Regions from separate parts of the Bradyrhizobium sp. B039 genome, predicted to be linked through region 2. Evidence: predicted binding sites of a transcription regulator. Region 2 holds the regulator's gene; the other holds the start of a gene.
What was found. The regulator LexA, encoded in region 2, represses DNA repair genes until DNA is damaged. The targets are predictions, from matches to a motif close to TGTTCNNNNTGTGTTCNG.
Positions count from the first base shown of each region.

Region 1: the regulator LexA is predicted to act here: its motif matches at 14,555-14,572, upstream of rmuC (DNA recombination protein RmuC).

Region 1 is NZ_CP152416.1:902,816-918,823, reverse strand. Features, by position in the region: gene AAFG50_RS04305 (HAMP domain-containing sensor histidine kinase) at 140-1,582, opposite strand; gene rpmH (50S ribosomal protein L34) at 2,019-2,153, shown strand; gene rnpA (ribonuclease P protein component) at 2,181-2,579, shown strand; gene yidC (membrane protein insertase YidC) at 2,597-4,444, shown strand; gene yihA (ribosome biogenesis GTP-binding protein YihA/YsxC) at 4,557-5,210, shown strand; gene AAFG50_RS04280 (DUF423 domain-containing protein) at 5,210-5,575, shown strand; gene argB (acetylglutamate kinase) at 5,684-6,571, shown strand; gene AAFG50_RS04270 (DUF1036 domain-containing protein) at 6,754-7,740, shown strand; gene AAFG50_RS04265 (pyrimidine 5'-nucleotidase) at 7,936-8,628, shown strand; gene dapD (2,3,4,5-tetrahydropyridine-2,6-dicarboxylate N-succinyltransferase) at 8,883-9,728, shown strand; gene AAFG50_RS04255 (DUF805 domain-containing protein) at 9,984-10,637, shown strand; gene dapE (succinyl-diaminopimelate desuccinylase) at 10,634-11,800, shown strand; gene truA (tRNA pseudouridine(38-40) synthase TruA) at 11,971-12,708, opposite strand; gene fmt (methionyl-tRNA formyltransferase) at 12,829-13,764, opposite strand; gene def (peptide deformylase) at 13,908-14,432, opposite strand; gene rmuC (DNA recombination protein RmuC) at 14,604-15,806, shown strand; gene AAFG50_RS04225 (GIY-YIG nuclease family protein) at 15,940-16,008, shown strand, end outside.
Region 2 is NZ_CP152416.1:4,906,539-4,922,546, reverse strand. Features, by position in the region: gene AAFG50_RS23010 (GAF domain-containing protein) at 1-21, opposite strand, end outside; gene AAFG50_RS23005 (hypothetical protein) at 246-677, opposite strand; gene AAFG50_RS23000 (hypothetical protein) at 871-1,062, opposite strand; gene lexA (transcriptional repressor LexA) at 1,350-2,045, opposite strand; gene glp (gephyrin-like molybdotransferase Glp) at 2,221-3,432, opposite strand; gene AAFG50_RS22985 (hypothetical protein) at 3,656-3,874, opposite strand; gene AAFG50_RS22980 (HAD family phosphatase) at 4,040-4,666, opposite strand; gene AAFG50_RS22975 (alpha-hydroxy acid oxidase) at 4,681-5,814, opposite strand; gene AAFG50_RS22970 (S41 family peptidase) at 6,119-7,456, shown strand; gene AAFG50_RS22965 (hypothetical protein) at 7,530-7,766, opposite strand; gene AAFG50_RS22960 (hypothetical protein) at 7,915-8,178, opposite strand; gene AAFG50_RS22955 (OpgC domain-containing protein) at 8,671-9,900, shown strand; gene AAFG50_RS22950 (DUF1622 domain-containing protein) at 9,897-10,310, shown strand; gene AAFG50_RS22945 (Spy/CpxP family protein refolding chaperone) at 10,288-11,142, shown strand; gene AAFG50_RS22940 (FAD-binding oxidoreductase) at 11,166-13,115, shown strand; gene AAFG50_RS22935 (hypothetical protein) at 13,117-13,824, shown strand; gene AAFG50_RS22930 (cytochrome c3 family protein) at 13,836-14,600, shown strand; gene AAFG50_RS22925 (hypothetical protein) at 14,597-15,217, shown strand; gene AAFG50_RS22920 (RNA polymerase sigma factor) at 15,568-16,008, shown strand, end outside.

The DNA.
Region 1 (16,008 bases), 4.0 Mb from region 2:
TAGAGAAATGACGACTTCGCCCGGGTCATTCCGGGCTCGCGAAGCGAGAAGTGCGGAATCTCGACCCCAAACCTCTGGATTCCGGGTTCGGCGCTTCGCGCCGCCCCGGAATGACACCATTGCTCGGCCGCTGACCGACTTACGCCCGCGCCCGCTCGTTGCGGATGGAGAGCAGTTCCACGGGGCGGTCGGGGATGACGATCCGGAAGGTGGCGCCGATAGTGCCTTCGACCAGGTGGATGTCGCCGCCATGGGCGCGGACGAGCTCGGCGGCGATGGCCAAACCAAGCCCGCTGCCGCCGGGACGGCCCGATGTCTGGAACGCCTCGAACAGATGGTCGCGGGTCTTCTGGGGGACGCCGGGACCGGTGTCGGAGACCTCCAGGATGGCGACGGCGCCCTCGCGCTTGCCCGTGATCCGGATCTGCTGCGCGCCGCCGTCGCCGGAGGAATGACTTTCCAGCGCCTGGGCGGCGTTGCGGACGAGGTTGAGCAGCACGCGGAACAGCTGGTCGGGGTCGGCATCGACCGCGAGCCCGCGCTCGATCGCGGCGACCCAGGCGATCGAGGCATCGCTGGCAAGGCCGGCGGTCTCGCGCACCTCGAGCACGACAGGCTCGATCAGGATCATGCGGCGGTCGGGCGAGGCCTCCTGGGCGCGGCCGTAGGACAGCGTCGACTGGCAGAAGGCGATGGCGCGCTCGAGCGAACGCACGAGCTTGGGCGCAAAGCGCTGCACCCGCGGATCCGGCACGCTGGCAAGCTGGTCCGACAAAAGCTGCGCCGACGCCAGCAGATTGCGCAGATCGTGGTTGATCTTGGAGACGGCGAGGCCGAGGGCGGCAAGCCGGCTCTTCTGATGCAGCATCGACATCAAATCGCGCTGCATGTCCGACAATTCGCGTTCGGCCACCCCGATCTCGTCGCTGCGCTGGCTCGGCACGATGATCCGCGCCGAGCTCTCGGGGTTTTCGTGGAAGCCGACCAGGCTCGCGGTGAGCCGCCGCATCGGCCGCACGAAGAGATAGTGGAGCGCGAGATAGACGAGGCCCGCGGTCAAGACCCCGATGATCAGCGCGACCACGACGACATTGCGGGAGAAGCGGTACATCGACTGCCGCAGCGGCAATTCGTCGGTCACGATCTCGACGAACTGGGCGTTGCCGACGCCGGGGCCGACGATGCGGATGGCCTGGTTGCCGGTCTCCAGCATCATCTGGATCGAGCCGGTGATCGCCTCCCATACGGTCATGTCGCGGAGGTCAACGTCGTGCTCGATCGCGGCGGGCAGATTGTCGCTGGCGAGCAGCCGGCGCTGCTGGCCCATCTTGATGGCGACGGCGCGGGCATTGATGCTTTTCAGGATCTCGCGCGACAGCGAATCGGGAACCATGCCGAGCGGGGCGGCGTCGAGCACCAGCGCCGCCGTGTTGGCGGCGGCCACGCGGTCGTTCAGCCGGTTGACCCAGAAGTTGGCGATGGCGGGCACGTAGAGCAGGATGGCCGCGATCATCACCAGGGGGACCGTGAGCAGCAGCAGCTTGCCTGACAGCCCCAAGCCGGCAGGCCCACGCGGCCGCATCGCCGGCGGGTCCCGCTGATCCGTATCCTGGATCGGCTGGAGGTCTGTCGCTGCCACGAAATTCGTCCTCACTGACTTGGCCCGACTGAGTTGGCCGGTGAACGATCTGGCGGAGGAAGGATGCGGCCCGCCCCCGGTCCGGTCAAATTACGGATCGCTAATCTCCCAAGGTGGGATGTAGGCGCTGATAAGGCGAGTCGCCACCTCAACGATTAAAAACCCCGCACAATCAGCGATATTCAGCGCAATCCTGCGCTCTCGCGGCGTTGACGAAAAGGGAGCGCTCGCATATAAGCCGCCCGAATTGTCCGCGATGACCCGGTGTGACGCCGGGAGCGGCTCTCTTGGGGCCGAAAAAGGGCCCGTTTTGGGCCGCATCGTTGGGACTTTACCATCAATTCTACAGGCAAATTGCCCGGTCAGCGGAGAAAAACCCGTGAAGCGGACTTATCAACCCAGCAAACTGGTGCGCAAGCGCCGTCACGGTTTCCGTGCCCGTCTCGCCACTGCCGGCGGCCGCAAGGTTCTCGCCGCCCGCCGCGCCCGCGGCCGCAAGCGTCTGAGCGCCTGAGCCAGACCCCCTTTTTGGGATTTCATCATGGATCGGCTGAGGCAGCGGGCGGATTTCCTCGCCGTTGCCAATGGCGCGCGGGTGAATAGTCCCGCGTTCGTCCTGCAAAGCCGCCCCCGCGACGACAGCGGCCCGATCAGAATCGGCTTCACCGTCACCAAAAAGAACGGCAACGCCCCCGAGCGCAATCGCATCCGGCGCCGGCTTCGCGAACTGGTGAAGCGGCTCGAGCCGGTGTTAATGCAGCCCCATCATGATTATGTGCTGGTCGGCCGAAGGGACGCGTTGTCGCGCCCCTTCGCCACCATGCTCGACGATCTGCGCATAGCGTTCTCGAAGCCCGCGCGGCATACGGCCAAGGAACAGTCAAAGGGACGCGGCCAGAGGCCCGGCACCGCTCCTGCTGCCAGCCGCAAAACGGATTGATGACGAGACATTAGATGATGACCGACAATCGCAATACCATCCTCGCCGTCATTCTATCGGGCCTCGTGCTGATCGCCTGGCAGTATTTCTACAACGTGCCGGCGATGGAGAAGCAGCGCGCCCAGCAGCAGGCGCAGGCCGAGCTCCAGAAGACCTCGCCGCAGCCGACGGCCTCCGCGACGCCGGGGGCCACGCCGCAATCCGGCGGTGCCGCGCAGCCGTCAACGCCGGCAGCAGGCCAGCAGGCTCAGCCGGTCGTCGCCCGCGACGCCGCGATTGCGGCCAGCCCGCGCGTGAAGATCGACACGCCGCGGATCGCCGGCAGCATCTCGCTGAAGGGCGGCCGCATCGACGATGTCGCGCTGGTGCAGTATCGCGAAACGGTCGATCCGAAGTCGCCGCCGATCGTCCTGTATTCGCCCTCGGGCACCGCTGAGCCCTATTACGCCGAGTTCGGCTGGGTGCCGGCCACGGGCGTGACGGCGAAACTGCCGGACGCGCAGACCCTCTGGCAGCAGGACGGCAGCGGCAGCCTGACGCCGACGACGCCGGCGGTGCTGAAGTGGGACAATGGCGAGGGCCTCACCTTCCGCCGCACCATCTCGGTCGACGACCACTATCTCTTCACCATCAAGGACGAGGTGAGCAATGTCGGCAACGCGCCGGTCACGCTCTATCCGTTCGCGCTGATCTCGCGTCACGGCACGCCGCAGGTTTCCGGCTACTACATCCTGCACGAAGGCCTGATCGGCTATCTCGATGGCTTGCAGGAATACGCCTACAAGAAGATCGACGAAGCCAAGTCGGTGAACTTCAAGGCCACCAATGGCTGGCTCGGCATGACCGACAAGTACTGGGCCTCGGCGCTGCTGCCGGACACCAGTGCCCAGCTCCAGGCGCGCTTCTCGTCGAACCCGGTCGGCAACGTCCACACCTACCAGACCGACTATCTGCTCGATCCCGTCACCGTCGCGATCGGCGGCAGTGCGACGGCGAACGCGCGGCTGTTTGCCGGCGCCAAGGAAGCCGGCGTGGTCGGCATCAACTTCCCGCTCGCCGGCCACGGCGGCTACAACAAGGAACTCAACCTCAACCATTTCGACCTGTTGATCGACTGGGGCTGGTTCTACTTCATCACCAAGCCGATGTTCCTCGGCCTCGACTTCTTCTACCGCTTCTTCGGCAATTTCGGCATCTCGATCCTGCTCGTGACCGTGATCGTGAAGCTCTTGTTCTTCCCGCTGGCGAACAAGTCCTACGCCTCGATGGCGAAGATGAAGTCGATCCAGCCGCAGCTTCAGGCGCTGAAGGAGCGCTACCCCGACGACAAGGTGAAGCAGCAGCAGGAGATGATGGAGATCTACCGCAAGGAGAAGATCAATCCGGTCGCCGGCTGTCTTCCCGTCGTGATCCAGATCCCGGTGTTCTTCTCGCTCTACAAGGTGCTGTTCGTCACCATCGAGATGCGGCAGGCGCCGTTCTACGGCTGGATCAAGGACCTCTCCGCGCCGGATCCGACCAATCTGTTCAACCTGTTCGGGCTGATCCCGCTCGATCCGACCACGATTCCGGTGTTCGGCCACTACCTCGCGCTCGGCATCTGGCCGATCATCATGGGCATCACGATGTGGTTCCAGATGAAGCTGAACCCGACGCCGCCGGATCCGACCCAGCAGATGATCTTCAACTGGATGCCGCTGATCTTCACCTTCATGCTGGCGGGTTTCCCGGCGGGCCTCGTGATCTACTGGGCCTGGAACAACACGCTCTCGGTGCTCCAGCAGAGCTTCATCATGCGCCGCAACGGCGTGAAGGTGGAGCTGTTCGACAATCTCAAGGCGACGTTCGCGAGGAAGGCGACGTAAGTCACCCACTCCGTCATTCCGGGATGGTGCGAAGCACCAGGCCCGGAATCTCGAGATTCCGGATTCGATGCTTCGCATCGCTCCGGAATGACCGCGAAACAAAGAGCTTCGCATGACCGACGACAAAGATGCGAAGCTGATCGAGGCCGGGCGAAAGCTGTTCGCGCGCGACTGGCAGTTCATCTGGGCCTCGCCCTCGATCCAGACGCTGCCGCCGATGGACGGGCTGGAGATCGCCTTTGCCGGCCGCTCCAATGTCGGCAAGTCGAGCCTGATCAACGCGCTCACCGGCCGTAACGCGCTGGCGCGCACCTCGCATACGCCGGGCCGCACCCAGGAGCTGATCTTCTTCGAGGTCCCCGGAAAGAAAGACCTGCGCCTCGTCGACATGCCCGGCTATGGCTACGCCAAGGCACCGAAGAGCCAGGTCGCGTCCTGGACCGAGCTGATTCATAAATTCCTGCTGGGCCGCGCCAGCCTCGCGCGCGTCTATGTGCTGATCGACGCGCGGCACGGCCTGAAGGACGTCGATCTCGATATCCTCGGGACGCTCGACCGCTCCGCCGTCAGCTACCAGATCGTGCTGACCAAGGCCGACCAGGTGAAGCCCTCTGAGCTTGCCTCGCGCATTGCCGAGACCGAGGCCGCGCTGGCCAAGCATCCGGCCGCGTTCCCGAACGTGCTCGCGACCTCGTCGCGGAGCGCGACGGGCATGGCCGAGCTGCGCGCCGCGATGGCGAAGCTGCTGGAAGAGCGGAGCTCGTGATGGCCGCGCATCGCCTGTTGATTGGGCTTGCCGGCTTGATGGGCGCCGCCGGCGTCGCGCTGGCCGCCGCCTCCGCCCATGGCGGCGACGCGAGCCGGCTTGCCTCCGCCAGCGCCATGCTGCTGTTTCATGCAACTGCCATACTTGCGACGGTCGCGTTGCTCGCGCGCGGCCTTCTGCACGGCGGAATTGGCCTCATTGCCGCGTCCGGCTTCGTAGGCGGCGCCGCGCTGTTCGCGGGCGATCTCACCTTGCGGCAATTTGCCGGGCACTCGCTGTTTCCCTACGCGGCGCCGACCGGTGGGACGGTGATGATCTTGAGCTGGCTGGCGGTGACGCTGGCGGCCGTGGTGGCGCAGAAATAGCGCTCGATCTTCCCCTCCCCTGGAGGGTAAGAACCAACACCCACTTTGCGCTGCCCCCGCCAATCGGATAGAACGCGGCCCGACAGTCCCGCCAGCGAGATCCGCCTCATGACCGACATCTCCCCGCTCGACCAGGCCCGCATCCTGTCCGAAGCGCTGCCGCACATGCAGCAGTATGACGAGGAAACCATCGTCATCAAATATGGCGGCCATGCCATGGGCGACGAGGAGACCGCGAAGAACTTTGCCCGCGACATCGTGCTGCTGGAGCAGACCGCGATCAACCCGGTGGTCGTGCATGGCGGCGGGCCGCAGATCGCGACCATGCTCAAGCGCCTCGGCATCCAGTCGGAATTCGCCGCCGGCCTGCGCATCACCGATGCCGCGACCATCGAGATCGTGGAGATGGTGCTGGCCGGCTCCGTCAACAAGCAGATCGTCGGCTATATCAACGAGGCCGGCGGCAAGGCCGTGGGACTATCCGGCAAGGACGCCAACATGGTGAAGGCGTCGAAGACGACGCGCACCATCGTCGATCCGGGCTCGAACATCGAGAAGGCGATCGATCTCGGCTTCGTCGGCGACCCCGAGAAGGTCGACCTCACGCTGCTCAACCAGCTGATCGGCTACGAGCTGATTCCGGTGCTGGCGCCGCTCGCAACCTCCAAGGAAGGCCAGACGCTGAACGTCAACGCCGACACCTTTGCCGGTGCCGTCGCGGGCGCGCTGAAGGCCAAGCGCCTGTTGCTGCTCACCGACGTGCCGGGTGTGCTCGACAAGTCGAAGAAGCTGATCCCGCAATTGTCCGTGAAAGACGCGCGAAAACTGATCGCCGACGGCACCATTTCCGGCGGCATGATCCCCAAGGTCGAGACCTGCATCTACGCGCTCGAACAGGGCGTCGAGGGCGTCGTCATCATCGACGGCAAGATGCAGCACGCGGTGCTGCTGGAGCTGTTCACCAACCAGGGCACGGGAACGCTGATACATAAGTGAGGCGCGAGCAAACAAAGAGCGGCGTCATGGCCGGGCAACAGCGCGAAGCGCGTCTTCGCGAAAATGTCCCGGCCATCCACGATCTTTCGCCCCGCGCCAAGAACGTGGATGCCCGGGACAAGCCCGGGCATGACGAGCCGAGAGAGCGACGGCATCGTCGCTCGGTCGTGACCCGTTTCCTGATGACGCTGCCGGCTGCGGCCGTGTCATTCGTCTTCTCCTCCGCCCCCGCCTTCGCCGACCTCAAGATCTGCAACCGCATGTCCTATGTCGTCGAGGCCGCGATCGGCATCGACGACAAGGCGGCGACCGCGACGCGCGGCTGGTTCAGGATTGATCCCGCCACCTGCCGCGTGGTGGTGCAGGGCACGCTGACCGCCGACCGCATCCTGCTCAATGCCCGCGCGCTCGGCGTCTATGGCGCCTCGCCGATCCCGCAGAACGGCAACGACATGCTGTGCGTCGCCCAGGACAATTTCGTCATTGCGGCCGCGCGGCAATGCCGCAGCGGCCAGACGCAAGTCCCCTTCACGCAGGTGACGCCGACGCAAGGCGACGACGGCAACCTGGTGACGTATCTCGCCGAGGATTCCGAATATGACGACGAGCAGGCGCGCCTCGCCGGCATCCAGCGGCTGCTGGTGATCATCGGTTATGACGTCGGGGCGATCGACGGTGTCGACGGACCGAAGACGCAAGCAGCGCTGGCTGCGTTCCTGAAGAGCCGCGGGCTGCCGTCCGACGCCGTGTCGTCGCCAAATTTCTTCAAGACCATGGTCGACGCGACGCAGACGCCGTCGCCGAGCGGCCTGACCTGGTGCAACGACACCCCGCACAAGGTGATGGCGGCGATCGCCACCGACGACGGCAAGTCGGTGACGAGCCGCGGCTGGTACCGCATCGACCCCGGCAAGTGCCTGCACCCCGACGTGAGCGGCCAGCCGAAGCAGATCTTCAGCTTCGCGGAAGCCGTCGACGCCGACAACCGCGCCGTCAAGCTGAAGGACAAGCCACTGAACTGGGGCGGCGAGAAGCAGCTCTGCACGCGCGAGACCAAGTTCGAGACCGTTGAGCAGACCGATTGCGGCGCGCGCGGGTTTGCGGCGACGGGTTTTGGCGCGGTCGACATGTCGAGCGGCGGCAGGACGCTGCGGTTTGCGATGCCGTGATGTGATGTGATGATGGCGCTACACATTGCGCCGTCGTCCTGGCGAAACCCAGGACCCATTGCCCCAGGATCGGGTTTGGCGAAGAACGACGACCAGATTGCCCCAATGATCGGTCACGGAGTATGGGTCCTGGCTTTCGCCAGGACGACGATTGAAGGCGGGGCCACGGCCTCGGTCAACGGATAGAGAGTTGCAATGAACCCACCCCGCGCCTTCACCCATGTCGACACCTGGGTGTTCGACCTCGACAACACGCTGTATCCGCATCATGTCAATCTGTGGCAGCAGGTCGATGCGCGGATCGGCGAGTTCGTGTGCAACTGGCTGAACGTCAGCCCTGAGGAAGCGCGCCATATCCAGAAGGACTACTACCGACGCTTCGGCACCACCATGCGCGGCATGATGACCCTGCACGGCGTGCGCGCCGACGACTATCTCGCCTACGTGCACAAGATCGACCATTCGCCGCTGGAGCCGAATCCGGCGCTCGGCGCGGCCATCGCAAAGCTGCCGGGACGCAAGCTGATCCTGACCAACGGCTCGGTCGACCATGTCGATGCGGTGCTGGCACGGCTCGGCCTCGCCACCCATTTCGACGGCGTGTTCGACATCATCGCGGCCGAGTTCGAGCCCAAGCCGGCCCCGCAGACCTACCGGAAATTCCTCGGCGACCATGCCGTCGATCCCGCCCGCGCCGCGATGTTCGAGGACCTCGCCCGCAACCTCACCGTCCCGCACGAACTCGGCATGACCACCGTGCTGGTGGTGCCCGACGGCACCAAGGAAGTGGTGCGCGAGGACTGGGAACTGGAGGGCCGCGACGCCGCCCATGTCGACCACGTCACGGACGATCTGGCGGGGTTTTTGGCGGGGTTGTCGCCTCACTGACCGCCGTCGTCCCGGCGAAAGCCAGGACCCATGACCCCAGGGAGAGGCTGCGGCGCGAGACTGACAACCACGAGTCGTCGTTAAACTCCTCGCTGGGGTCATGGGTCCTGGATCGCCGCTCCGCTTCGCTGCGCTGGTCCAGGACGACGGTGGGGGATGGAGGACGACAGCGGAGTATGCCTTGACTCTCCCCTGCCAAATCCCGAAAAAGCGCCCCAATCCGTCAAAATTCCCGTTCCGAAGAGGAAATCCCGATGTCCCTGTCCGCCCTCGAATCCACCATCAACAGCGCCTTCGACGCGCGTGACGGCATCTCGACCTCGACCAAGGGCGAGGTGCGCGAGGCCGTGGACCATGTGCTGGAGACTCTGGACAAGGGCGAGGCACGCGTTGCCGAGCGCGGGGCCGACGGCAAGTGGAAGGTCAATCAGTGGCTGAAGAAGGCCGTGCTGCTGTCCTTCCGCCTCAACGACATGGGCGTCATTCCCGGTGGTCCGGGCCAGGCGACCTGGTGGGACAAGGTGCCCTCGAAGTTCGAAGGCTGGGGCGAGAACCGTTTTCGCGATGCCGGCTTTCGCGCGGTGCCGGGCGCGGTGGTGCGCCGCTCGGCCTTCATCGCCAAGAACGTCGTGCTGATGCCGTCCTTCGTCAATCTCGGCGCCTACGTCGATGAGAGCACGATGGTCGACACCTGGGCCACCGTCGGCTCCTGCGCGCAGATCGGCAAGCGCGTGCACATCTCCGGCGGCGCCGGCATCGGCGGCGTGCTCGAGCCGCTCCAGGCCGAGCCCGTGATCATCGAGGACGATTGCTTCATCGGCGCGCGCTCCGAGGTCGCCGAAGGCGTGATCGTGCGCAAGGGCGCGGTGCTGGCCATGGGCGTGTTCCTGGGCGCCTCGACCAAGATCGTCGACCGCGACACCGGCGAGGTCTTCATCGGCGAAGTGCCTGAATATTCGGTCGTGGTGCCCGGCGCGCTGCCCGGCAAGCCGATGAAGAACGGCCATATCGGCCCGAGCACCGCCTGCGCCGTGATCGTCAAGCGCGTCGACGAGCGCACGCGGTCGAAGACCAGCATCAACGAGCTGCTGCGGGATTAAGACTCTCTCCTCCCCCTCTCCCCGTTCTTACGGGGAGAGGGTTGGGGTGAGGGGCCTCTCTCCACGGATGAGATTGCCGTGAGACCTGTACCCCCTCACCCGGATCGCTCCGGACGATGCTTCGCATCGCCGAGGCGATCCGACCTCTCCCCGCAGGCGGGGAGAGGTGAAGAGCCCCTTGCGGCACCTATCGAACCCTCCCTCCCTCCATCGCGACCAATTCCCGGACGGCCTCCGCCGCCCGGAACCTTCGCCATGGACTGGACCTGGTACCTCTTCCGCTTCGACGGCCGCATCAACCGCGCCCTGCTATGGCAGGCGCTGCTGATCGTTGCGCTGCTGGCGGGCTTGCTGGAGATCGTCGGTCAGGTCATCGGGATCCTCGGAGGGACCAGATCCACCTTGAAGCTCGCCATCGACCTCGATTTCGACTTCGGTCTCGACGACCTGTTCAAGCTGGTCGATCCCCGAGCCTCCCGCTCGCTGGCATCCGCCGATCGCGCGACCTCGATCCTCAAGGCGTCCGGCATGGCGCTGTTCTTCTGGATTTATCTCGCGACTACGATCAAGCGACTGCACGATCGCGACAGGAGCGGCTGGTGGATCGTTCCGTTCTTCGTCGTGCCCGGCCTGTTCAGCCAGTTCGCGGACCTGCTGCCCAACACAAACTGGATGCTTCCGTTCAGCCTGGCGGTTTCGATCCTGTGGCTGTGGGGCCTCGTCGAAATGTTCTGCCGGCCCGGCACCTCGGGCCACAACCGGTTCGGCCCCGATCCGCTCATCGAGATCGAGGACAGTTCGGCATCGGCCGCGTCGCCTGCGCAAGGCTGGGACCAGAGCCGCGAGATCGAAATTGTCCCGCCCAGTGCTAGCCCACCCGGCGGCATGCATGTTAAGCGGGGCGCATGACCGATGCTCTCTCGATTGCCCGCGATCTCATCCGCTGCCCCTCGGTAACCCCGGCCGATGCCGGCGCACTCGGGGTGCTTGAAAACGCCCTCAACGCCGCCGGCTTCACCTGCCAGCGCGTGACGTTCAGCGAGCCCGGCACCGCCGACGTCGACAATCTCTATGCGCGGATCGGCAGCGAAGGGCCGCACATCACCTTCGCCGGCCACACCGACGTGGTGCCGGCTGGCGACGAGAGCGCCTGGAGCGTCGGCGCATTCTCCGGCGAGGTGAAGGACGGTTTTCTGCACGGCCGCGGCGCGGTCGACATGAAGGGCGGCATCGCCTGCTCGGTCGCAGCCGTGCTGGAGCATCTCGCCGCCAACGGCGGCAAGCCGCGCGGCGACGGCACGGGTTCGATCTCGTTCCTGATCACCGGCGACGAGGAAGACGTCTCCATCAACGGCACCATCAAACTTCTGAAGTGGGCCGCCGAGCGCGGCGAAACATTCGATCATTGCGTGCTGGGCGAGCCCTCCAATGTCGAGACGCTCGGCGACACCATCAAGGTCGGCCGACGCGGCTCGCAATCCGGCACGCTGTATGTCGACGGCGTGCAGGGCCATGTCGCCTATCCGCACCGCGCCTCCAATCCGGTGCCGGACATTTCGCGATTGATCGTGGCGATCTCCGACGAGCCGCTCGACCATGGCAGCGCGCAATTCCAGGCCTCCAATCTCGAATTCACCTCGGTCGACGTCGGCAACAAGGCCAACAACGTCATCCCCGGCGAGGCCCGCGCAAAATTCAACATCCGCTACAACGACAACCATACGCAAGCGAGCCTGCGCGAGCTGGTCGAGACGCGGCTGGCAAAGGCTTGCGGCAACCGCATCAAGGCTCGCATCGTCTGGGAGCCGTCGAACTCCAACGTGTTCGTGACCAAGCCGGGTCCGTTCACCGATCTCGCCGTGTCCGCGATCGAGGAGATCACGGGGCGGAAGCCGGAGCTGTCGACGAGCGGCGGCACCTCGGACGCGCGCTTCATCTCGAGCTACTGCCCGGTGATCGAGTTCGGTCTGGTGGGACAGACCATGCACCAGGTCGACGAGCGCGTGCCGGTGAAGGATCTGGAAAAGCTGACGAAGGTGTATCGGGGGATACTGACGCGGTATTTTGGGTGAGGCGATAGCGCCTCCTGGAATTCCGCTGTCATCGCCCGCGAAAGCGGGCGATCCAGTATTCCAGAGACAGCCGTGATTGAACCGAGAGGCCGCGGCGTACTGGATTCCCCGCCTTCGCGGGGAATGACAGTGGCGGGTGTCGCGAGAGTTTCCCGCCTCCCGTCTCTCTTCTAATAATCTACCTTCACCAGATACAACCCGTCCGGCGGCGCGACGATGCCGCAGGCGGCGCGGTTGCGGGCGGCCAGCGCTGCGGAAAGATCGTCCGCGGTCCAGCGGCCTTCGCCGACCCAGACCAGCGACCCCACCATCGAGCGCACCTGGCTGTGCAGGAACGAGCGCGCCGAGGTGATGATGGTGATCTCGCGCCCGTCGCGCAGCACGTCGAGTTGGTCGAGCGTCTTCTCCGGCGATTTGGCCTGGCACTCGGTGTCGCGAAAGGTCGTGAAATCGTGCTTGCCGAGCAGGCGCTGCGCGGCCGCATGCATCGCCTCGGCATCGAGCCGGCGCGGCACGCGCCAGGCGTGGCCGACGTCGAGGGCGAGATTGGCGCGGGTGTTGACGATGCGGTAGCGATAGTGGCGCTTCACGGCCGAGAAGCGCGCTTCAAAAGTATCGGGTACGATCTCGGCCTCGAGCACAGCGATCGGATGCGGCCGCAGATGCGCATTGAGCCCGTCGCGAAAGCGGCCCGGCGGAAACTGCTTCTCGATATCGACATGCGCGACCTGACCGCGCGCATGCACGCCGGCATCGGTGCGACCCGCGCCATGCACCCGCAGATCCGCACCGGTCATCGCCTTCACCGCCGCTTCCAGTGCGCCCTGCACCGACGGCAGCGTGTCCTGCACCTGCCAGCCGAAGAACGGCGCGCCGTCATATTCGATGGTGAGCTTGTAGCGGGGCATCGTTTCCAATTCTGCCGTCATCGCCCGGCTTGACCGGGCGATCCAGTACGCCGCGGCCTATCCGTTCGACCGAGAAGCCTCGGCGTACTGGATACCCCGCCTTCGCGGGGTATGACAGTGTCAGGTGAATTTGGCGCCCGCCTTCAGCGGCACACCACGCAAGAAGTCCGTGGCCTGCATCCGCGCCTTGCCTTCGCGCTGCAGCTCGATGATGCGGATCGCGCCCTCGCCGCAGGCGATGGTGAGCCGGTCGTCGAGCACCTCGCCCGGCGCGCCCGAGCCCTTGGCGAGCTCGCAGCGCAGGATTTTGACGCGCGCGTTCTCGCTGACGCCTGCGAGCTCGGCCCAGGCGCCGGGGAACGGCGACAGGCCGTGGATGTGGCGCAGCACCGCCCGTGCGGGCTTGGTCCAGTCGATCCGCGCCTCAGCCTTGTCGATCTTGGCCGCATAGGTGACGCCGTCCTCGCTCTGCTTCTTGAGCTGGAGCCCCCCGCGGTCGAGCGCGGCCATGGCGCGGACCATCAGGTCGGCGCCGAGGCGCGAGAGACGATCGTGCAGGTCGGCCGCGGTCATGGTGTCCGTGATCGCCAGCCGCTCGGCCATGGCGACATCGCCGGTGTCGAGGCCGACATCCATCTTCATCACCATCACGCCGCTTTCGGCATCATCAGCCATAATCGCGCGGTTGATCGGCGCGGCGCCGCGCCAGCGCGGCAAGAGCGAGGCGTGCAGATTGTAGCAGCCGAGCTTCGGCGCATCGAGGATGGCCTGCGGCAGGATCATGCCGTAGGCGACGACGACGGCGGCATCGGCGTCAAAGGCGCGAAATTCTTCCAGCGCCTCCTCTGTCTTCAGCGTCTTCGGCGTCAGCACGGGAACGCCGAGTCTTCGCGCGGCTTCCTCGACCGGGGTCGGCTGCAACTGCAGGCCGCGCCGCCCGCCCGGCTTCGGCGCGCGGGTATAGACGGCCACGATCTCATGGCCATGCGCGACGAGCTCGAGCAGCGTCGGCACGGAGAAATCGGGCGTGCCCATGAAGATCAGGCGAAGGGGCATCGGAAAAACCTGCGAGGAACGTGATCCAATTACGGTCATTCCGGGGCGGCTCGAAGAGCCGAACCCGGAATCTCGAGATTCTCAGGTGCGCAATTGCGCACCATAGTTCGATGCTGCGCATCGCCCCGGAATGACGGAGAACCTCACTCCGCGCGCTTGGCGGCTTTCTCGAACTTCTTCAGCACGCGGTCGCGCTTCAGCTTCGACAGATAGTCGACGAACAACACGCCGTTGAGGTGGTCGATCTCGTGCTGGATGCAGGTGGCGTAGAGGCCTTCGGCGTCCTCCTCGTGCACCTTGCCGTCGAGATCGGTGAAGCGCACGCGCACCTTCGCAGGCCGCTCGACCTCCTCGTAATATTCGGGGATCGACAGGCAGCCTTCCTCGTAGACCGACAATTCCTCGGACGAGGCGATGACTTCCGGATTGATGAAGACGCGCGGCTCCGGCTTGGTCTCGCCGTTCTCGTCGCGCTTGGCGAGGTCCATGGTGATCAGCCGCAGCGGCTGGGCGATCTGGATCGCCGCCAACCCGATGCCGGGCGCGTCGTACATGGTCTCGAACATGTCGTCGGCAAGCTTGCGGATCTCCGTCGTGACCTTCTCGATCGGCTTGGAGACCAGACGCAGCTGCTTGTCGGGCAGGATGATGATTTCTCTGAGGGCCATGGCGGGCGATTTAAGCCGGGCGCGACAAGCGGTCAATGAGGCCCGGAACGCGTTAACGATCCGCTAACCATAAAACTTCAGCTTTTGTTAACCATAAAAATTAACGGGGCATTTACCATAAATGTTCGCTATTCGTTCGTGCCAGCAGCCGAATCGGCTAGAAGGACAGGCATGAACGAGATCATTTTCGTGGCTGGCGACTGGCCGGTGCGCACGATCGACGCGCTGATCGGCTTCGGCGTCCTGGTCCTCATCCTGCTGGTTGTGATCGCCGTGGTCATTGCACGCTCGGGGCGGCGCGGGGCGGAACTCGCGATGGCCAATGCGATCCGCGCCGACGAGCTCGAGGAGCGCATCAGCCAGATGCTGCACGCCCAGAGCGAGGCTTCGGGCCGGGTCGATGCCATGACCCAGGCGCTGGCCGGCCGCCAGGCCGAGATGGCACGGGCGGTCAACGAGCGGCTGGATTCGGTCACCCATCGCGTCGGCCAGTCCATGGAGCACTCGACCCGCAACACCATGGAGAGCCTGCACGCCCTGCACGAGCGGCTCGGCATCATCGACAACGCGCACAAGAACCTCACCGACCTCACCACGCAGGTGACGACCTTGCGCGACGTGCTCGCCAACAAGCAGTCGCGCGGCGCCTTCGGCCAGGCCCGGATGGAGGCGATCGTCCAGGACGGCTTGCCGAAGGGCGCCTACGAGTTCCAGTTCACGCTCTCGACCGGCAAGCGGCCGGACTGCGTCGTGTTCCTGCCCGACCAGCGCCCGCTCTGCATCGATGCGAAGTTTCCGCTCGAGGCGATGACCGCGCTGCACGACGCCCGCACCGACGAGGAGAAGCGCATCGCCACGCAGCGGCTGCGCGGCGACGTGATGAAGCATGTCAGCGACATCGCGGAAAAATATCTCGTCACCGGCGAGACCCAGGAGATGGCACTGATGTTCGTGCCGTCGGAATCGGTCTACGCCGAGATCCATGACGGCTTCGACGACGTGATCCAGAAGGCCTATCGCGCCCGCGTCGTGCTGGTGTCGCCCTCGCTGCTGATGCTGGCGATCCAGGTGATGCAGCAGATCATGAAGGACGCGCGCATGCGCGATGCCGCCGACCAGATCCGCACCGAGGTCATCAAGCTCGGCGACGATCTCGGCCGCTTGCGCGACCGCGTGCTGAAGCTCCAGAAGCATTTTGCCGACGTGAACGAGGACGTCCGCCAGGTGCTGATCTCCGCCGACAAGATCGAGAAGCGCGCGGGGCGGATCGAGGAGCTGGATTTCAGCAAGGCGGACGCGCCCGCGGAGGGCCCGCACCTGGTGGCGACGGGCGCGGCCGAGTTGTTCCCGAGGAAGCTCCAGGCGGGGGAGTAGATTTTTTAGCACACTGTCATGCCCCGCGAAGGCGGGGCATCCAGTACGCCGTGACAGTCGTTGTTGAGCCGAAACGCCGCGGAGTACTGGATCGTCCGCCTTCGCGGACGATGACACCGGTGAGATGGTCTGTATGGGCGCACACCATTACTATGTGTATATCCTCGCCAGCAAGATCGGCGGCACGCTCTATATCGGCGTG
Region 2 (16,008 bases):
GACGCGAATGAAGGTTTTCATCGAACGTGTCCGCCGCCTCAAGCCTTTGACAGCATCGGCGATCTGGCCGCGGAACGGACGTTCAAAATTCAGGCAGGGCCGCGCAAACTTCGTGCGATGGGCAGGTGCGAGCCTGATCTCGGCGGATTGGATTCCGGAAGACGCAAATCATACCATCTCGCCGGCCACGGCCGGCGATGGCAATTTCAATCCCGGCCCCGACCTCTGCGCCGGGGGGAGGTGCATCAGCCGATCGGCAGGCGTGTGATCGTCGGCCTGTCAGCGATGATCTCCGGCTTGTGTTCACGCTCGCCGGCCGGCTGGGTCACCGGCAATTGCAGCACGGTCGCGCGCTGGCCTTCGACGAGTTGCGTCACGAGTACGTATTTGCCGTCGGGGAATTCGATCGCGTCATGATGGCGATCGGGAATGTGCGGATCGATCTTGCCGAACTTGCCGACGCGGGAGTTGATGGTGCGCGTCCAGATCCAGCGATTGTCGTAGCGGACGTTGTCGGCGAAGGCGAGCTCCGTTCCCGGCAGCAGGCAGACCGCGACGGACATGTCGGCCTCGGAGGCGAAGCCGCGCGTCGAGGTGCCGCGGAAGGTGGTCGTGACGATCGTCTCGCCGACTTGTGCGGGACGCGTCGCGACGGCATGCAGGCTGTAGTCACACATCGGGTGCTCCTCATTCAGGGATAGCGACCCGCGCCTCCTTCGGAGGCACTGGCCTCTATCAGAGTGGAAGCATGTTAGCGTCTTCTTGGTTGTAGGCAAATCTGCGGCTTGGCTCCGCAGGCTGCCATCACAATATCTTTTTCAAATGCGTCAGGAACAAAAACCGCTTCCGTGCATTTGGCGTGCATCTTCGTCAGCGACCAGCAGGTGCCGACCAGCCCGAATATTGCCAGGCGGGTTGCGACGGCTGCGCGACGGCGTTGCGGGCATTGCGCAATTGCTCGCTCGTCGTCTGCGTTGCCCTGCGGGCATGGTGCGACTGTGCGGCGAAGGCTTGCGACGCGGATGCTGCGATCAGCGCCACCGTCAAAACGATCTTGCGCATTGATTGTCTCCTCGATCTCCAGGGCCACGAAGCGATGAGGGCTTCGTGCGGCGTGGCGAGGATGTAGCGCTAGCGGAGGGCCGGATAATCTGAGCAAAACCAGAAAGACTATCCAGCCGGAGCGGACAATCGTCCGCTCCAATCGTCAACGCGCGGGTCGCCAACCGGCGGGGCGCGCTTTAGGTGATTGCTTGAGCATGATCTCCGCGCAAGCGCGTCCTGCGCTTGTCGCGAGGGAAAACCGCTGCGCACTTTGCGCTAACGCGGCCCTCCAGTCCGGATCACACTCAGTACTTCCGGTACAGGCCGATCAGCTTGCCCTGAATCTTCACCCGGTTGGGCGGCAGGATGCGGACCTCATAGGCCGCATTGGCGGGCTCGAGCGCGATCGAAGCGCCGCGGCGGCGGAAGCGCTTCAGCGTCGCTTCCTCGTCGTCGATCAGCGCCACCACGATGTCGCCGGTGTCGGCGCTCTCATTGCGCTGGATCAGCGCCATGTCGCCGTCGAGGATGCCGGCTTCGACCATCGAGTCGCCGCGCACTTCGAGCGCGTAGTGCTCGCCCGAGCCGAGCATGTCGGGCGGTACGCTGATGGTGTGGCTGCGGGTCTGCAACGCTTCGATCGGCGTGCCGGCCGCGATACGGCCCATCACCGGCACCGCAACGGGGCGTTCGCCCTCGTCCGCGCTGGAGCTCGCTCGCACCTTGCCGAGATTGCCCTCGATGACGCTCGGCGTGAAGCCACGGCGGTTGCCAGCGGCGGCCTGCAGCTCGGGCAACTTGATCACCTCGATCGCGCGGGCCCGGTTGGGCAGGCGCCGGATGAAGCCGCGCTCCTCCAGTGCGGTGATCAGGCGATGGATGCCTGACTTCGAGCGCAGGTCGAGCGCGTCCTTCATCTCGTCGAAGGAGGGCGGCACACCGCTTTCCTTCAAACGCTCGCTGATGAATCGCAGAAGCTCGTATTGTTTGCGCGTTAACATCTCGACCAAATCCCCCGGTTGATGTCGTTCGATTCCGAGACGGTGAATTCAGCGGCGAGCCGCCAGATGCTCGAAACAAATCATGAACGGACACTATATGTTCGATATGTGTTCCGCAACTGCTTAATTTACCGTGAACGCGACAAAGTTCGCGGAACGCGCAGGACCAGTGCGTTCAGGCGGGCAGTCGCAGCACCTCGCAAGGCGCGCCTGCCTCGACCTTCGGCGCGAACGGCGCGCGCACGAGAAGTGCCTGCGCCGCAGCGAGATTCGCAAGCAGCGAGGAATCCTGATGATTGACGGGAAGGGCGACAAGCATGCCGTCGTCGCGCCGCTCCAGGCGCGCACGAAGATAGTCCTCGCGCTGGTCATTGGCACCGACATCGCGGCCGAGCACGGCGCGCTCGCGACGATGGTGAATCACGGCGCGGCCCGACAGGGCGCGAATCAACGGAACCATGAACAGGAAGCCACACACATAGGACGACACGGGATTGCCGGGCAGGCCGATCACACCCATCGCCCCTAGCCGGCCGTGCATCATCGGCTTGCCCGGCCGCATCGCGATCTTCCAGAACGCCATCGCAATGCCTTCGGCCTTCAGCGCCTGCTGGACCAGATCGTGGTCGCCGACCGAGGCGCCGCCGATCGTGATCAGGATGTCGGCGCCGCTCTCTCGGGCACGGCGGATGCCGGCTGTGGTGGCCTCCAGCGTATCGGCGGCAACGCCGAGGTCGATGGTATCTGCGCCCTCCTGGCGGGCGAGGGCGTGCAGGGCATAGCCGTTGGAATAGACGATCTGGCCGGGGCCCGGCGTGGTGCCCGGCATCACCAGCTCGTCGCCGGTGGCGAGGATCGCGACCTTCGGACGGCGGCGGATGGGCAGGTCCGGGTGGTTCATCCCGGCGGCGAGCGCGAGGTCGCGCTCGGTGAGCCGGGTTCCCTTGCGAAGGAGCACGTCGCCCTCGCGGAAGTCGACGCCGGCGGGCCGGATGTGCCGACCGGCGATAGCGGCTTCCTTGATCGTGATGCGCTTGCCCTCGGCGACCGTATCCTCCTGGATCACGACCGCGTCCGCGCCGGCGGGAACGACGCCGCCGGTGAAGATTCGTACCGCTTCGCCGGCGCCGACCGCTCCCGCGAACGGCCGGCCCGCCGCGACCTCGCCGATCATGGTGAGCTGCGCGTCGACCCTGGCCGCATCGGCTGCGCGCACGGCGTAGCCGTCCATGGCCGACATCGCCTCGGGCGGCTGGGTACGCCGCGCCGCGACGTCGCGTGCGAGCACGCGGTGGTAGGCCTCGTCGAGGGGAATCATCTCTTCAGGCAGCGGCTCCGCGCCGGCCAGCACCGCGGCGAGCGCGTCAGAAACCGGCATCAAGGCCACGGCGAAACTCCTGCTCGGAAAGTCTGGACGAATGGGCGGCAAGAGTTCTAGCCGAGCGCGGGCGATGAAGCAAAATGGGACCGGATCAGGATTTATCCTGCTTGATCCGTCCAGTCATGAGGGACCGTCAGCCCTGCCGCGGCATGATCTGACGGACGAGAAAGACGGGAACGAGCGTGGCCATGGCAAGGACGACAATGACGGGAGCCACGGCCAGCATCGGTCAACGACCGGTCTGGCGGTCCGGACGGAGGTCCGGCGCCACGTCGGGAGCCACGTCAGGGGGCTTGGGGCCTTGATCCTTGTCGGGCAGCGGATCGGCCTGGGATTTCAGGTCGGCGGCCTTGCTGATCAGCTTGGCGGAGAGGTCAGCATCCGAAGTCGTTCTGGCGAATTCGAGCAGAAGAGAGGCTTGTTTGGTGAGGTAGGTCTTGCCCAACACGATGATACGTCCGTCTGTAGAAGTCCCAACGGACTCAAGAGTCCGGAAGCGGGCATTCCGTTCCCGGAACTCTGTATAAAAATGTACAAAGCGATTTGGTTCCTCATCTCGGCCAGATCGGTTTCGGGAGCTCCCCGGTTTCACCCGCCGGCCGATGCGTCTCGATCAGATTCCCAGCGCCTCGAGCGCGTCGCCGACATCGCGGGGCGAGGTCACATGCACCGCGGTCAATCCGCGCGCCCGCGCTCCCTCGACGTTTTCGGCGAGGTCGTCGAAGAACACGATGCGCCTGGCGGGCACACCGATGGCCGCCACGACATGGTCGAACGCCGCCGCGTCCGGCTTGCGCAGGCCGATGCTGGACGACAGGTACAGCTCGCGGAAATGGCCGAGCAGGTCGGCGTATTCCTTCGAGAAATGGTCGACATGCGGCCGGTTGGTGTTGGAGAAGGCGTAGAGCGGCATCTGTTTCGCCGCACGCGGCAACAGCTCCGCGACATCGGGCATCTCACCCGCGAAGATCGCGTTCCAGCCCTCGAGGAATTGCGCATCCGAGATGCCGATCCCGAGCGAGGCGCGTAGCGAGGCGAAATACTCCTCGTCGCTGATCTTGCCGACCTCGTGCAGCCGATACGCCTCGCTGTCGCGCACATAGCGGGCAATGATCGCCTCCGGCTTGCAGCCGGCGTGTCTCGCCCAGCAGGCGATCGCCTTGGAGAAATCGATGTCGAGCACGACGCGCCCGAGGTCGAACAGAAGCGCATCCGCGCTGCCGGGAGAGAGCGAGGTCATTGCGTCCTTTCGGATCAGTACCGGTAAGGCTCGTGGTCGAACAACGGGAACGCGCTGAACACGCTCGGCGCGTTCGTTGCGGTGGCTTGGTGCAGGCAGGACTTGTTGACCTCGGCGAACGAGGTGGCGCCCAACAGGCCGAGGCAGCGCAGCACCTCGTCCTCCAGAAGCTCCAGCATCCGCGTCACGCCGGCTTCGCCGGCCGCCGCCAGCGCCCAGCATTGCAACCGGCCGATGCCGACGAGGTCGGCGCCCGCCGCGATCGCCTTGACGATGTCGGTGCCGCGGCCGAAGCCGCCATCGACCATGATCTTGGCGCGGCCCTTCACGGGCTCGACGATCTCAGGCAGCACATGCATGGCGCCGCGGCCGTGATCGAGCTGGCGGCCGCCATGGTTGGAGACGTAGATCCATTCGACGCCGTGATCGAGCGCGATCAGGGCGTCCTCGGCGGTGGCGATACCTTTCAGGATCAGCGGAATCTTGAACTTGTCCTTGATCATCTTCACGGTCCGCCATTCCAGGCCTTTCTGGAAATCGCCGCCGGTGGCGCGCAGGCGGCTCTCGCGAACGTAGCGCTTGGCGATGTCACGTTCGCGACGGCTGTAATGGGCGGTGTCGACGGTCAGGCAGAAGGCGGCGTAGGCGTGCTTTTCGGCCCGGCTGACGACATCGGCGACGAAGGCGTCGTCGCCGCGCACATAGAGCTGGTAGAGACGCAGCGCGTCGGGGGCGGCTGCGGCGGTCTTCTCCAGGCCAGGCTCGGACACCGAGCTCAGCATGTGCGCCGCCCCAAAGGTGCCGGCGGCGCGCGCGACGCTCGCGGCGCCATCCGGATTGAAGATCTCGAGCGCGCCGACAGGGGCGAGCACCACCGGCAGGCGCATCCTGCGGCCGAACTGCTCGACGGAGCCATCGACCTTGCGCACGTCGCGCAGCACGCGCGGGCGAAAAGCGAGCTCGTCCAGCGCCATCCGGTTGCGGCGCATCGTGGTCTCGGTCTCGGCGGCGCCGACGATATAGTCCCAGGCATTCTGGTTGAGGTTGGCGCGTGCTTTGCGGATGAATTCGTGCAGATTCTGGAACGGCTCGCTGCTGGCGCCGAGTTCGACGTTCCTTTCCGGCTGGATGCGGGGTTTTTCGTTCATTATTATCCTCCCGAGAATTTGAAGCCTTGTTTCATCGCCTAACCCGTCCGGCTCTCCAAAACCATCCTAAAATCGCATAGCTGCGAGGCGCGGGCGATCGACCGATTCCTGCTTTGCATGAAACGGTTTCGGAACGTTGCCAAAAGTTTAGGTCCGGGCGAAGGGATTTTTACGGTGTACCCGCCGGCGCGGCGTCCCGGCCTTGAAGAAACCAGAATGGTATTGTGAGAAGCGGGCTGGATCGCCATTTGCATGGCGCCTCCCAAGCCCAAGAGAACCGCCAAGCAAAAAGGCCAGCCTATCCATGCGGAAAACCCTGCTGTTCCCCCTGGGCGCGCTCACCGGAGCGTGTTTGACCCTTCTGGTAGCTAGTCCGCACGGCGGAGTATGGGCGGCACGGGCGGCGGCGGGCGCGGATGATGCCTATTCACAGCTCAACTTGTTCGGCGAAGTCTTCGAGCGCGTGAAGGCGAGCTATGTCGAGAAGCCCGACAACGCCAAGCTGATCGAAGGCGCGATCACCGGCATGGTGACCTCGCTCGATCCGCATTCGCGCTACATGAACGACAAGGCCTGGACCGAGATGCAGGAGACCACCTCCGGCGAGTTCGGCGGGCTCGGCATCGAGGTCACGATGGAGGAGGGCCTGGTCAAGGTCGTCTCGCCGATCGACGACACGCCGGCGTCCAAGGCCGGCATCATGTCCGGCGATCTCATCAGCAAGATCGATGGCGATGCCGTGCAGGGCATGACGCTCGAGCAGGCCGTCAACAAGATGAAGGGCCCGGTCGACACCAAGACCAAGCTCACCATCGTGCGCAAGGGCGCCGACGCCCCGCTCGACATCGCGATCACCCGCGAGATCATCCATGTGCGGCCGGTCCGCTTCCACGTCGAGAATGGCGACATCGGCTATATCCGCGTCACCTCGTTCAACGAGCAGACCACCGACGGCCTGAAGAAGGCGATCGCGGCGATCTCCAGGGAGATCCCGCAGGAGAAGCTCGCGGGCTATGTGATGGACCTGCGCAACAATCCGGGCGGCTTGCTCGACCAGGCCGTGTCGGTGTCGAGCGCGTTCCTTCAGCGCGGCGAGGTGGTCTCGACCCGCGGCCGCAATCCAGAGGAAACCCAGCGCTTCACCGCGCATGGTGGCGACCTCACCAAGGGCAAGCCGCTGGTGGTTCTGGTCAATGGCGGCTCGGCTTCGGCCTCGGAGATCGTCGCCGGCGCGCTGCATGACCACAAGCGTGCCACGATCATCGGCACGCGCTCGTTCGGCAAGGGCTCGGTGCAGACCATCATTCCGCTCGGCGCCGGCAATGGCGCGCTGGCGCTGACCACGGCGCGCTACTACACGCCGTCCGGCCGCTCGATCCAGGCCCAGGGTATTGCGCCCGACATCGAGATCCTCCAGGACGTGCCGCCCGAGCTGAAGGGCCGGATGGATACCATGGCGGAGTCCCAGATGCGCGGCCACCTGCAGGCTGCCGACGGCACCGAGCAGACCGGATCGCAGTCCTACGTCCCGCCGAAAGAGGAGGACGACAAGGCCCTGCACGCGGCCTACGACTTCCTGCACGGCGTCACCGCGAATGCGGTCGCGGCCAAGCCCGCGCCGAAGGCTGCGGTGCCGAACTAAATCCTACGACGTCCAGATAATCGCCCGGGAGCGGATGACCGCTCCCGGGCGAATTCGTTTTGAGGCTGGCGTGTCAAAGGCGGAGCGCCAGGATTTCGAATGTGACCGCTGTCGAAGCACCGAAAGCAGTGAATTGTTGCAATTGATCATCGACCGTAACGACGGCTTCGAAGATGTTCACGTTGCCATTGAGGGAGGGTGACGAGGCCTGGATGACACGATCTCCAACCTTGAGGCCCGGCGCAGCGACGGTGCCGGCCGATGACAAGCCGGTAACTGTGACCACGACATATCCGGAAATCTGAGCCATCTTGCGCTCTTTCTTGGAACGAGTTGAACGGACCTCGTCTTACAATCAGTTCAAATCTCAGTCGACGGGTCTGATCAATTGCGAGCTTAGGACATAGGGCTCTGCGGTGATCCCGCGGCTCGCAAGCCGCGAGATCACAGCGCGATCGTCATTGCTCCTTCTTCGGGCCCATGTGATGCGGGACTTCCGTCTTCGGTCCGCCGCCGTAATGGTGGCTGCCGCCCGATCCGCTGGTCGATCCGCCGTCGCTCTCTTTCTTGCCCATGTGGTGCGGGACCTCGGTCTTGGGCCCGCCCGAATAGTGGTGGCCGTTCTTCTCATCGGTGGTGTTCGTCGTGCTCGTCTGCGCCAAGGCGGGCAACGCGACGAGCGACATGATCGCGGCAGCGATGATCAGCTTGCGGTGACTCATTCTGGTTTCTCCTGTTTGAACTTGTCGAGTTGGTGTCAATCAAGTCCCGGTGGCTTGACTGACAGGCAACCAAACCCGGAGCGCGATTGTCTAGGTTGAGCAAAATCAAATGTCGACGCGCGCACTTGCGTGCGCCGATGCGTGGATCGTCGAGTTGCCGCAGTCGACGGGAAGTATCGATCTTCTTACAGAAAAAAATTTGCATCGATCTCGCGAATTCGATGACTTCATGTCGTGCCCTCGATCACTTGCAGTGCCGGCAAGAGGCGTTGCTGGAAAGATGGCGATGTCGATCGAATGACTCGAGGACGAGAGGCGTCTCAACTCATTACAAGACCGCGCGAAAAAAAGATTTGGCCGGTGCATCGCTCGAGTTTGATGTCCGTCAAAAGAGCATCAACGACGCCACCTAGCGTGCCGGCTCGCGAGTGGATAGAGCATCGCGGCGCGGTTGCGATCCGCAAACATCGCGCAAGAATGGGAAGCACGCTCTTGATTGACGAGACGATCCTGGTGGCCGGTCGGCCGCTGCAAGTTGCATTTGTCCTGCGCCGCCGGCTCTGGGAGACGATCACGATCAGATCGGTGCTGGCCAAGCCCCGGCGCGATGTCCGGCTGGATCTGTTTCGCGGTCTGGCGAACTGGCTGATCTTCCTCGGACACATTCCGAATTCGGTGCTGGTCTGGTTCACGACGCGCAATTACGGCTTCAGCGACGGCGCCGATCTGTTCGTGTTGATCTCCGGCTACACCGCGACGTTCGTGTTCGGCACCATGATGATGGAGCGTGGCTTCGTCATCGGGGCAACCCGGCTGCTGCGGCGAGTATGGCAGCTCTATGTCGCCCACCTTCTGCTGTTCTTCGTCTATCTCACCGCCGTGCATTACCTTGCGCACAGGTTCGACGACCTTCACCTGATGGATCAGTTCAACGTCGCGCCACTGATGGACTTTCCCGTCGAGACGCTCTCGCAAGGCCTGGTCCTCAAGTTCAAGCCGCTCAATCTCGACGTCCTGCCGCTCTACATCGTGCTGATGGCTGCGTTTCCCGTCGTGCTCTGGTTCATGTTGCGATGGCGGAACGCGGTGATGATCAGCTCGTTCGGTCTCTATCTGGCCGCCCGCCATTACGGCTGGAACTTGCCCGCCTATCCGGCCGGGGTCTGGTATTTCAATCCGTTTACCTGGCAACTGCTCTTCGTATTCGGGGCCTGGCTGGCATTGGGAGGGGCGACGGCAAGTCGCTGGCTGCTGTCGTCCCGCACGCTCCTTGTCATGAGCGGCGGCTTTCTGCTCTTCGCGCTTGTGATGACACTGGCCGAGCGAATTCCCGAGCTCAGGGGCTACCTCCCCGAGGGACTCGTCGCCGTCTTCGTACCGAACGACAAGACCAATCTCAGCCCCTATCGGGTCGTTCATCTGGCGAGCCTGGTGCTCATCGTCGTCTCGCTCGTTCCGATCGATTGGCCGGGACTGAAGTCGCCTTTCCTGCAGCCGTTGATTCGATGTGGCCAGCAATCCTTGCCCGTGTTCTGCGTCGGTCTCTTCCTTTCGTTCATCGCGCATTTCCTGCTTGATTTTGGATCGGAGGGAATCCCGGCTCAGCTCATCGTCGGAGCCGCGGGCCTCTGGATCATGACGGGCGTTGCCTACTACCGGACCTGGTCGAAGGGCGTGGACAGAAGCCGTTCGTCCGGGCAGGGCGGGGAGGCGGGCGAATGATAACTTCCGAGTTGATTTTCACCGAGGACGTGCAGGGCGTCATCCTGCATGGCCTGCACTGGACCGCATCGACGATCGAGCTGCTTGGCGTGGTGGTGATCGTGTGCGGCGTGGTTGCCGCAACGGTCTGGTCGTTGAACGAGATGCGGCGCGGTGCGCCTGCAGACGCATTTCGTTCCTATCGCGCGAACCTCGGTCGCGGCATCCTACTTGGCCTCGAATTCCTGATTGCCGCCGACATCATCGGAATGGTCGCGATCGTGCCGTCGTTCGACCGGCTCGGCATCCTGGCCTTGATCATCGTGATCCGCACCTTCCTGAGCTTCTCGCTCCAGATTGAAATCGAGGGGCGATGGCCGTGGCGAAGGCATGACAGGGAGGTGAGCGATGCAGCACGCAGCGGCCTTTGACACCTCCGTGCGTAAGAGTTTCCGGCGCGTCGCGTCTATATGGCCTGACCCGCACCTCGCTGCCCTCATCGCCGAAATCGATGAGCAGACGACCATCCGAATCAAACCCTGGAGAATGACCATGAATCGTCCGAAGAAATTTGTCGTGAGCGCAGCCGCCCTTGCCGCCCTCGTGCTGGGTCCGGGTGGACTGTCGTCCGCAGTCGCTGCAACCGATCTGACTCGCGTCGCGATGATGGACGACGACAAGATGTCGAAGATGCCCGCACCGTCGGATTCCAGCGGCAAGATGAATACGGGACAGCCATCGGGTCAGCCGCAGAACATGAGCGGCGGCCAGATGAACGACGATAAGATGAAGATGCCGCCGCAAGGCCAGATGCGGGACTGCCAGGGCGCCGGCTGCCAGGACAATTCCGGCATGATGCAGATGATGCAAATGATGGAGACGATGATGCGCGGCCAGATGAGTTCGTCTGGCAGCAGCGGCGCGATGAGTGGCCCGGCGGACGTGACCGAGCGGCTCGAAGGGCGGATCGCATTTCTGAAGGCGGAATTGCAGATCAGCGACAAGCAGGCTGCCGATTGGAATAATGTGGCGGATGCCCTGCGGTCGAGCCGGCAGCACCTGCTGGATGCGCGCAAGATGCTCGCGATGGATGACAGGCTGGGAAGCGCGGACCGTCTGGAGCATTACGAGCGGCACCTGTCCGAGCGCCTGGAGGCGCTCAAGGCGGCTCGCGTGGCCTTCACGCGGCTCTACGCGTCGTTGAACGAGAGCCAGAAGCAGACCGCAGACACGATCCTGCTGCCTCTGATTGCGTCGTTCTGAGCGCTGGAATCGAGAGCGAGATCATGTTCGGTCTGCCCCTTCGATGTCGAGCCGGCCTGTCTGCGCTCGTCGTCCTCACGAGCCAGCTTGTGGCGAATGCCGCGCTCGCATCGGACTTCGGCCTCGGCCGCGCGCATCCGACAGGGCAGGTCGCTCAGGGTTGGGAGCTGGCGCAGGCAGAGGACGACCACGCCGCACATCATCCCGCAGCGTCCGGCTCCGCAGGCGGTGCGGCCGGCGCGCCGCCCGGCGGCGCCACGCCGGGGATGATGGGCGGAATGGACGGCATGATGGGCCGGCCGCGCAAGGAGTTTTATCCGGCATTGATGGAGATGCCGTCGCTGTCCGCCGAACAGCGGAGCAATCTGGAGATCCAGGCGCGCGAGCGGATCAGCGCGGAGACCGATCGCTTGGCGGGTGCTGAGATGGATCTGCGGCACGCCATTGCCGGGAGCGACATCGTTGCCGCGGATCAGGCGGCGCGTCGGCTTCGCGAATCCCTGAACGCCGTCCAGAGTGGCGTGGTCGCGCTGCGCTCGCTGCACGAGGGCAAGCCGCCGCAGCAAATCGCACAGGCCTGGTTCAAATCGCAGATGAACCTCCTGCCTCAGCGCGGCGCCATGGATGCGGATGACGGCACGCCAGGGGTCTCCTGGTTTCACGTCACGACCATGGCGCTGCTGGTGCTGTTCTCGCTCGCGATGCTTGCCGTCTACCTCGCGCGCATGCGCCGGGCGAACGCGCTGGTCGACCGGCTGACGCGCGCTGCGGTCGCTCCGGCTGCTGCCGCGCCCCTCGTGTCCCCGCCGGCCGCCGGCGTGCCGAACGACAAGCCCGAGGCGACATCCTCCCAGGAGACAGATCGCCATCCGCGGCGGGTTGAGGCGAGCCGCTCCTGGAAGGGCAAGCTGAGGATCTGCGCGATCTATCAGGAGACACCGAACGTGAAGACCTTCCGTCTGCAAGCACCAGACGGCGGCGCGATTCCGTTTGCATTCCTGCCGGGACAGTTCCTGACCTATGCCATCGAGATCGACGGACAGGCCGTCAGGCGTTCCTACACGATCGCATCGTCCGCCGCCCAGACCGCCTATGTCGAGACCACGATCAAGCGCGAAGACGGCGGGCTTCTGTCCGACTACATGCATGGCCACCTGAAGGAGGGAGACCTCGTTGAAGTGGCGGGCCCCTCAGGCGCCTTTACATTCACGGGCGTGGAAGCCGACAGCGTCGTCCTGATCGGTGGCGGGGTCGGTATCACGCCGCTGATGGCGGCGATCCGGTATCTCTCGGATATTGCATGGCCCGGCCAGATCTACCTCGTCTATGGCGCGCAGACGACCGAGCAATTCATTTTCCGGGACGAGCTGGAATATCTTCAGCGCAGGATGAGCAATCTGCACGTCGCGGCCACGATGGTGCGGGCCGCGGGCACGTCGTGGATGGGAAGCGAGGGGCAGATCACGGCCGAGTTCCTGACGCAGGCTGTGCCCGATCTCGCCAGACGACGCGTTCACCTGTGCGGTCCGCCCGGAATGATGGACGCGCTCAGAAAGACGTTGATCGGGCTCGGCGTGCCGCGCGAGCAGATCAAGACGGAGGCCTTTGGGCCGGCCCGCGGCGCCGTTCCACCTCCCGGCAAGGTCGCGGCCGAAGCGCAAATGCCGGCCGCCGAGGCGAGCAATCGAGGGGCTGCGACAGTCGGTCCTGCAACGGCCACCATTCGCTTTGCGACATCCGATAAGGTTGTGGCGCTGCCTCCGGACAAGAGCGTCCTGGAGGTGGCCGAGAGCGCGGGCGTTTCGATCGATTATTCCTGTCGGGTCGGGGTCTGCGGCGTCTGCAAGACGCATCTGTTGCAAGGAAACGTCACGATGGAGGTCCAGGACGCCTTGACCGCAGACGATAAGGCGAACGGTCTCATCCTGGCCTGCCAGGCGAGATCGGTCGGAGATCTGGTCGTCGAGGCCTGACATGATGGACGGGAGAGAGCGCCTGATCGCCGACGTCGTTCTGGCGGCCCTGTTGCTGCTGGTGCCGGCTTTCCTGCTGCACTCCGACAGCCGGTTCGCAGGAAGCCTGGCGGGCTTTGTCCTCGGGGCCGGTGCGGCCGTGCTGATGGTTCTCCTTCTCGTCTATCCGATGACGAAATACAGCGTGGGTTTGAAGGTCCTGGTCACGCGAGGCGTGTCGATGCCGACGCTCCTGGCGTTTCACGCCTATGACGGAATCGTCGCAGCATTCTTCGCGCTTCTGCATACCGGTCACAAGTTTCAAAGTCCGCTTGGGATTGCCCTGGTGACCAGCATGCTGATCGTTGTCGTCACCGGATTTGTCGGGCGGTACTACCTGCCGCAAACCGCGATGGAGCTGCGCCAGCAGCAATCGCATCTGGCGACCTTGAGGTCGGCCTATGAGCACATTGCGTCGGCGATGTCGTCGCCCGATCGTGTGGTCCGTGAGGGGGACGCCGCGCCTGCATCGGCGTTGCCGAATGTGCCCGTGCTGCAACTCGTCGATGGCATTTCCGATCTCGAATCGGCGATCGGATCCAGCGAAGCAATCAAGAAGATCTTCCTGAAGTGGATCGGGCTGCATGTCATGGCGGCGATCGTCATGTATGCGCTGCTGGCGGTGCATGTGGCGGCCGAGGTCTATTACGGGCTGCGGTGGCTGGCGTGACGATCAGGGGCGTGCTCTACGCCGTGGTTGCGACACTGGCCGTCGCAAGCGCGGCCGTCGTATCGATCGCTCTCTATCGGGGCAGCTCCGAGCTAGTCCCGGGCTGGACGAGATTTGTGGCGCCCGGGCCGCTGTCCGGGAAGCACGCTTTTCTGTCCGACAGATGCGAGAGCTGCCACACGCCGGTCAGGGGCGTCGACGCAGCGGCCTGTATCTCCTGTCACGCGCCTTCCGCCGCGGATCTCGCCAAGCAGTCGACGGCGTTTCATGCCGCGGCGGGCACTCAATGTTCCGGCTGTCATCTCGAGCACATGGGCGAGTTGCGGCCGATCAGGATGGACCACGCGGCACTGCTGCAAGTCGCGGCGGCCGGCTCCGGCACGAAGTTGTTCGACCGGGCCACGGCCGATCAACTGACTGCGGACCTGAAGGAGTTTCTCGGCCTGCCAAAGTCAGAACGGCGGGAAAAGGCTGCGCTCGACTGTGCCAGCTGCCACAGCAACCGGGAGCCGCACCGCGAATTGCTCGGACGGGACTGCGCGGATTGCCATGGGCTCGCGTCCTGGAAGATCGCCGGTTTCCTGCACCCCTCGCCGACTTCGAGGGACTGCGCCCAATGCCATCAGGCGCCGCCGAGCCACTACATGGGCCACTTCGTCATGATGGATCGGATGATCACGGGACAGGAGCACGCATCGGTCGATCAATGCTTTCTGTGTCACAGAACCGACTCGTTCAACGACATCAAGGGCACCGGCTGGATGAAGCACCATTGACGGATTCGGTCGCGCGACGGAGAGGGGTGCAATATATTACAGGGCTCGACGAAAGAAATCGGGAGCTGATTTCCGCGCCGCATCTGGCACGGCGCACGACTCTCATCGCCGTTCTTGCAATGTCGAAGCCGCGAGCGTCGTTTTCTATTGGCCGTCACTGCAACCAGAGCTATATGTTTCCGGTCGGGACAGCAGGTGCAGGGATGATTGGCTTGCGAAAGCCAAGGCGAAGATGGTGGGGATGGCTTGTCGCCATCGCTTACCTGCTCGCGTCGATGACGCCGTCCCTCGCGATCTCGATCTCCCTCGACGTAGCGATGCAGTGCGACCATCCGAGCGATCAGCCTGGAGATGCGCATGAGCACGATCACGCTGGCGGATCGGCAGTACATTCGCATGACGTTGCGATGGCCGGGGATTGCGACGACGACGACCATGACCGGCCCGGCGAGCGGCATGCGACCTGCTGCGGCTCGGTGCTTTGCTTCAGCGCCGTGTGGCCGCAAGCTCCGGCCGTTGCGGAGTTCGTCGTGCCGCGCTCGCGCTGCGAAGCGCAGCCTGACGTGATCGGCGACGAAGGCACGTTCCGTCGCCACTACCGGCCCCCCATCGCCTGAGATAGCTCCTGAAAACCGGACTGCGTCGCTCCAGGTGCGAGCGCGGATCGACTCGTCTGCGAGAGGCACGTTGCCATGCGGATGACGACGATGCGCGCCAGGACCTCACACGCGGCGGAGTGACGGCGCCGGCCTCGGTGCTGTTCCCGCACGCTGCGTGCTGAGAGGAAGAACGCCGAAAGAGCGATCGCCGGTTTGCGGAAACAGAGGTCGCCACGTGAGCGCCGCTGTCGCAGCGATCGCTCGCGCCCGCTGTTCGGGAGGCTGCCGCACCGGCTGATGGCAGCCGCGCCGTCGCGTTCCCGCTCCAACGAAGCGATCTACCGAATGTCATGCAAGGACGATGGGTCATGAAATCGCCGAACGAGAATCTGCCGATGCTGACAGCCGGCTCCCTGGAAGTGCAGGAGGCAGTCGTTCGTGCTGCCCTCGTCGGCAGCTACGATCGCCTTCGCAATTATTTGCAGCGGCGCTTTGGCGGGAAGGCGGAAGCGGAGGAGGTGCTCCAGGCGTTCATGTTGCGTGCACTGGAGCGATCCGGCGACATTCGTGATGCGGACTCGGTTCGAGGCTGGCTGAGCAGGGTCCTGGCCACGTCCATCGCAGACTTTCACCGCCAGGCATCAAGGAGCAGGACTCGCGAGATGCCTTTTCCGCATGAGCTCAACGACCGTCTTGCAGCCGATCAGGATTCCGCTGCGAATGCCGCGGTCTGCGAGTGTCTTCATACCCACCTGTCCCTGCTGAAGCCGGAGCATGCCGAAGTCATCAGAAGGGTGGATCTCGCCGGC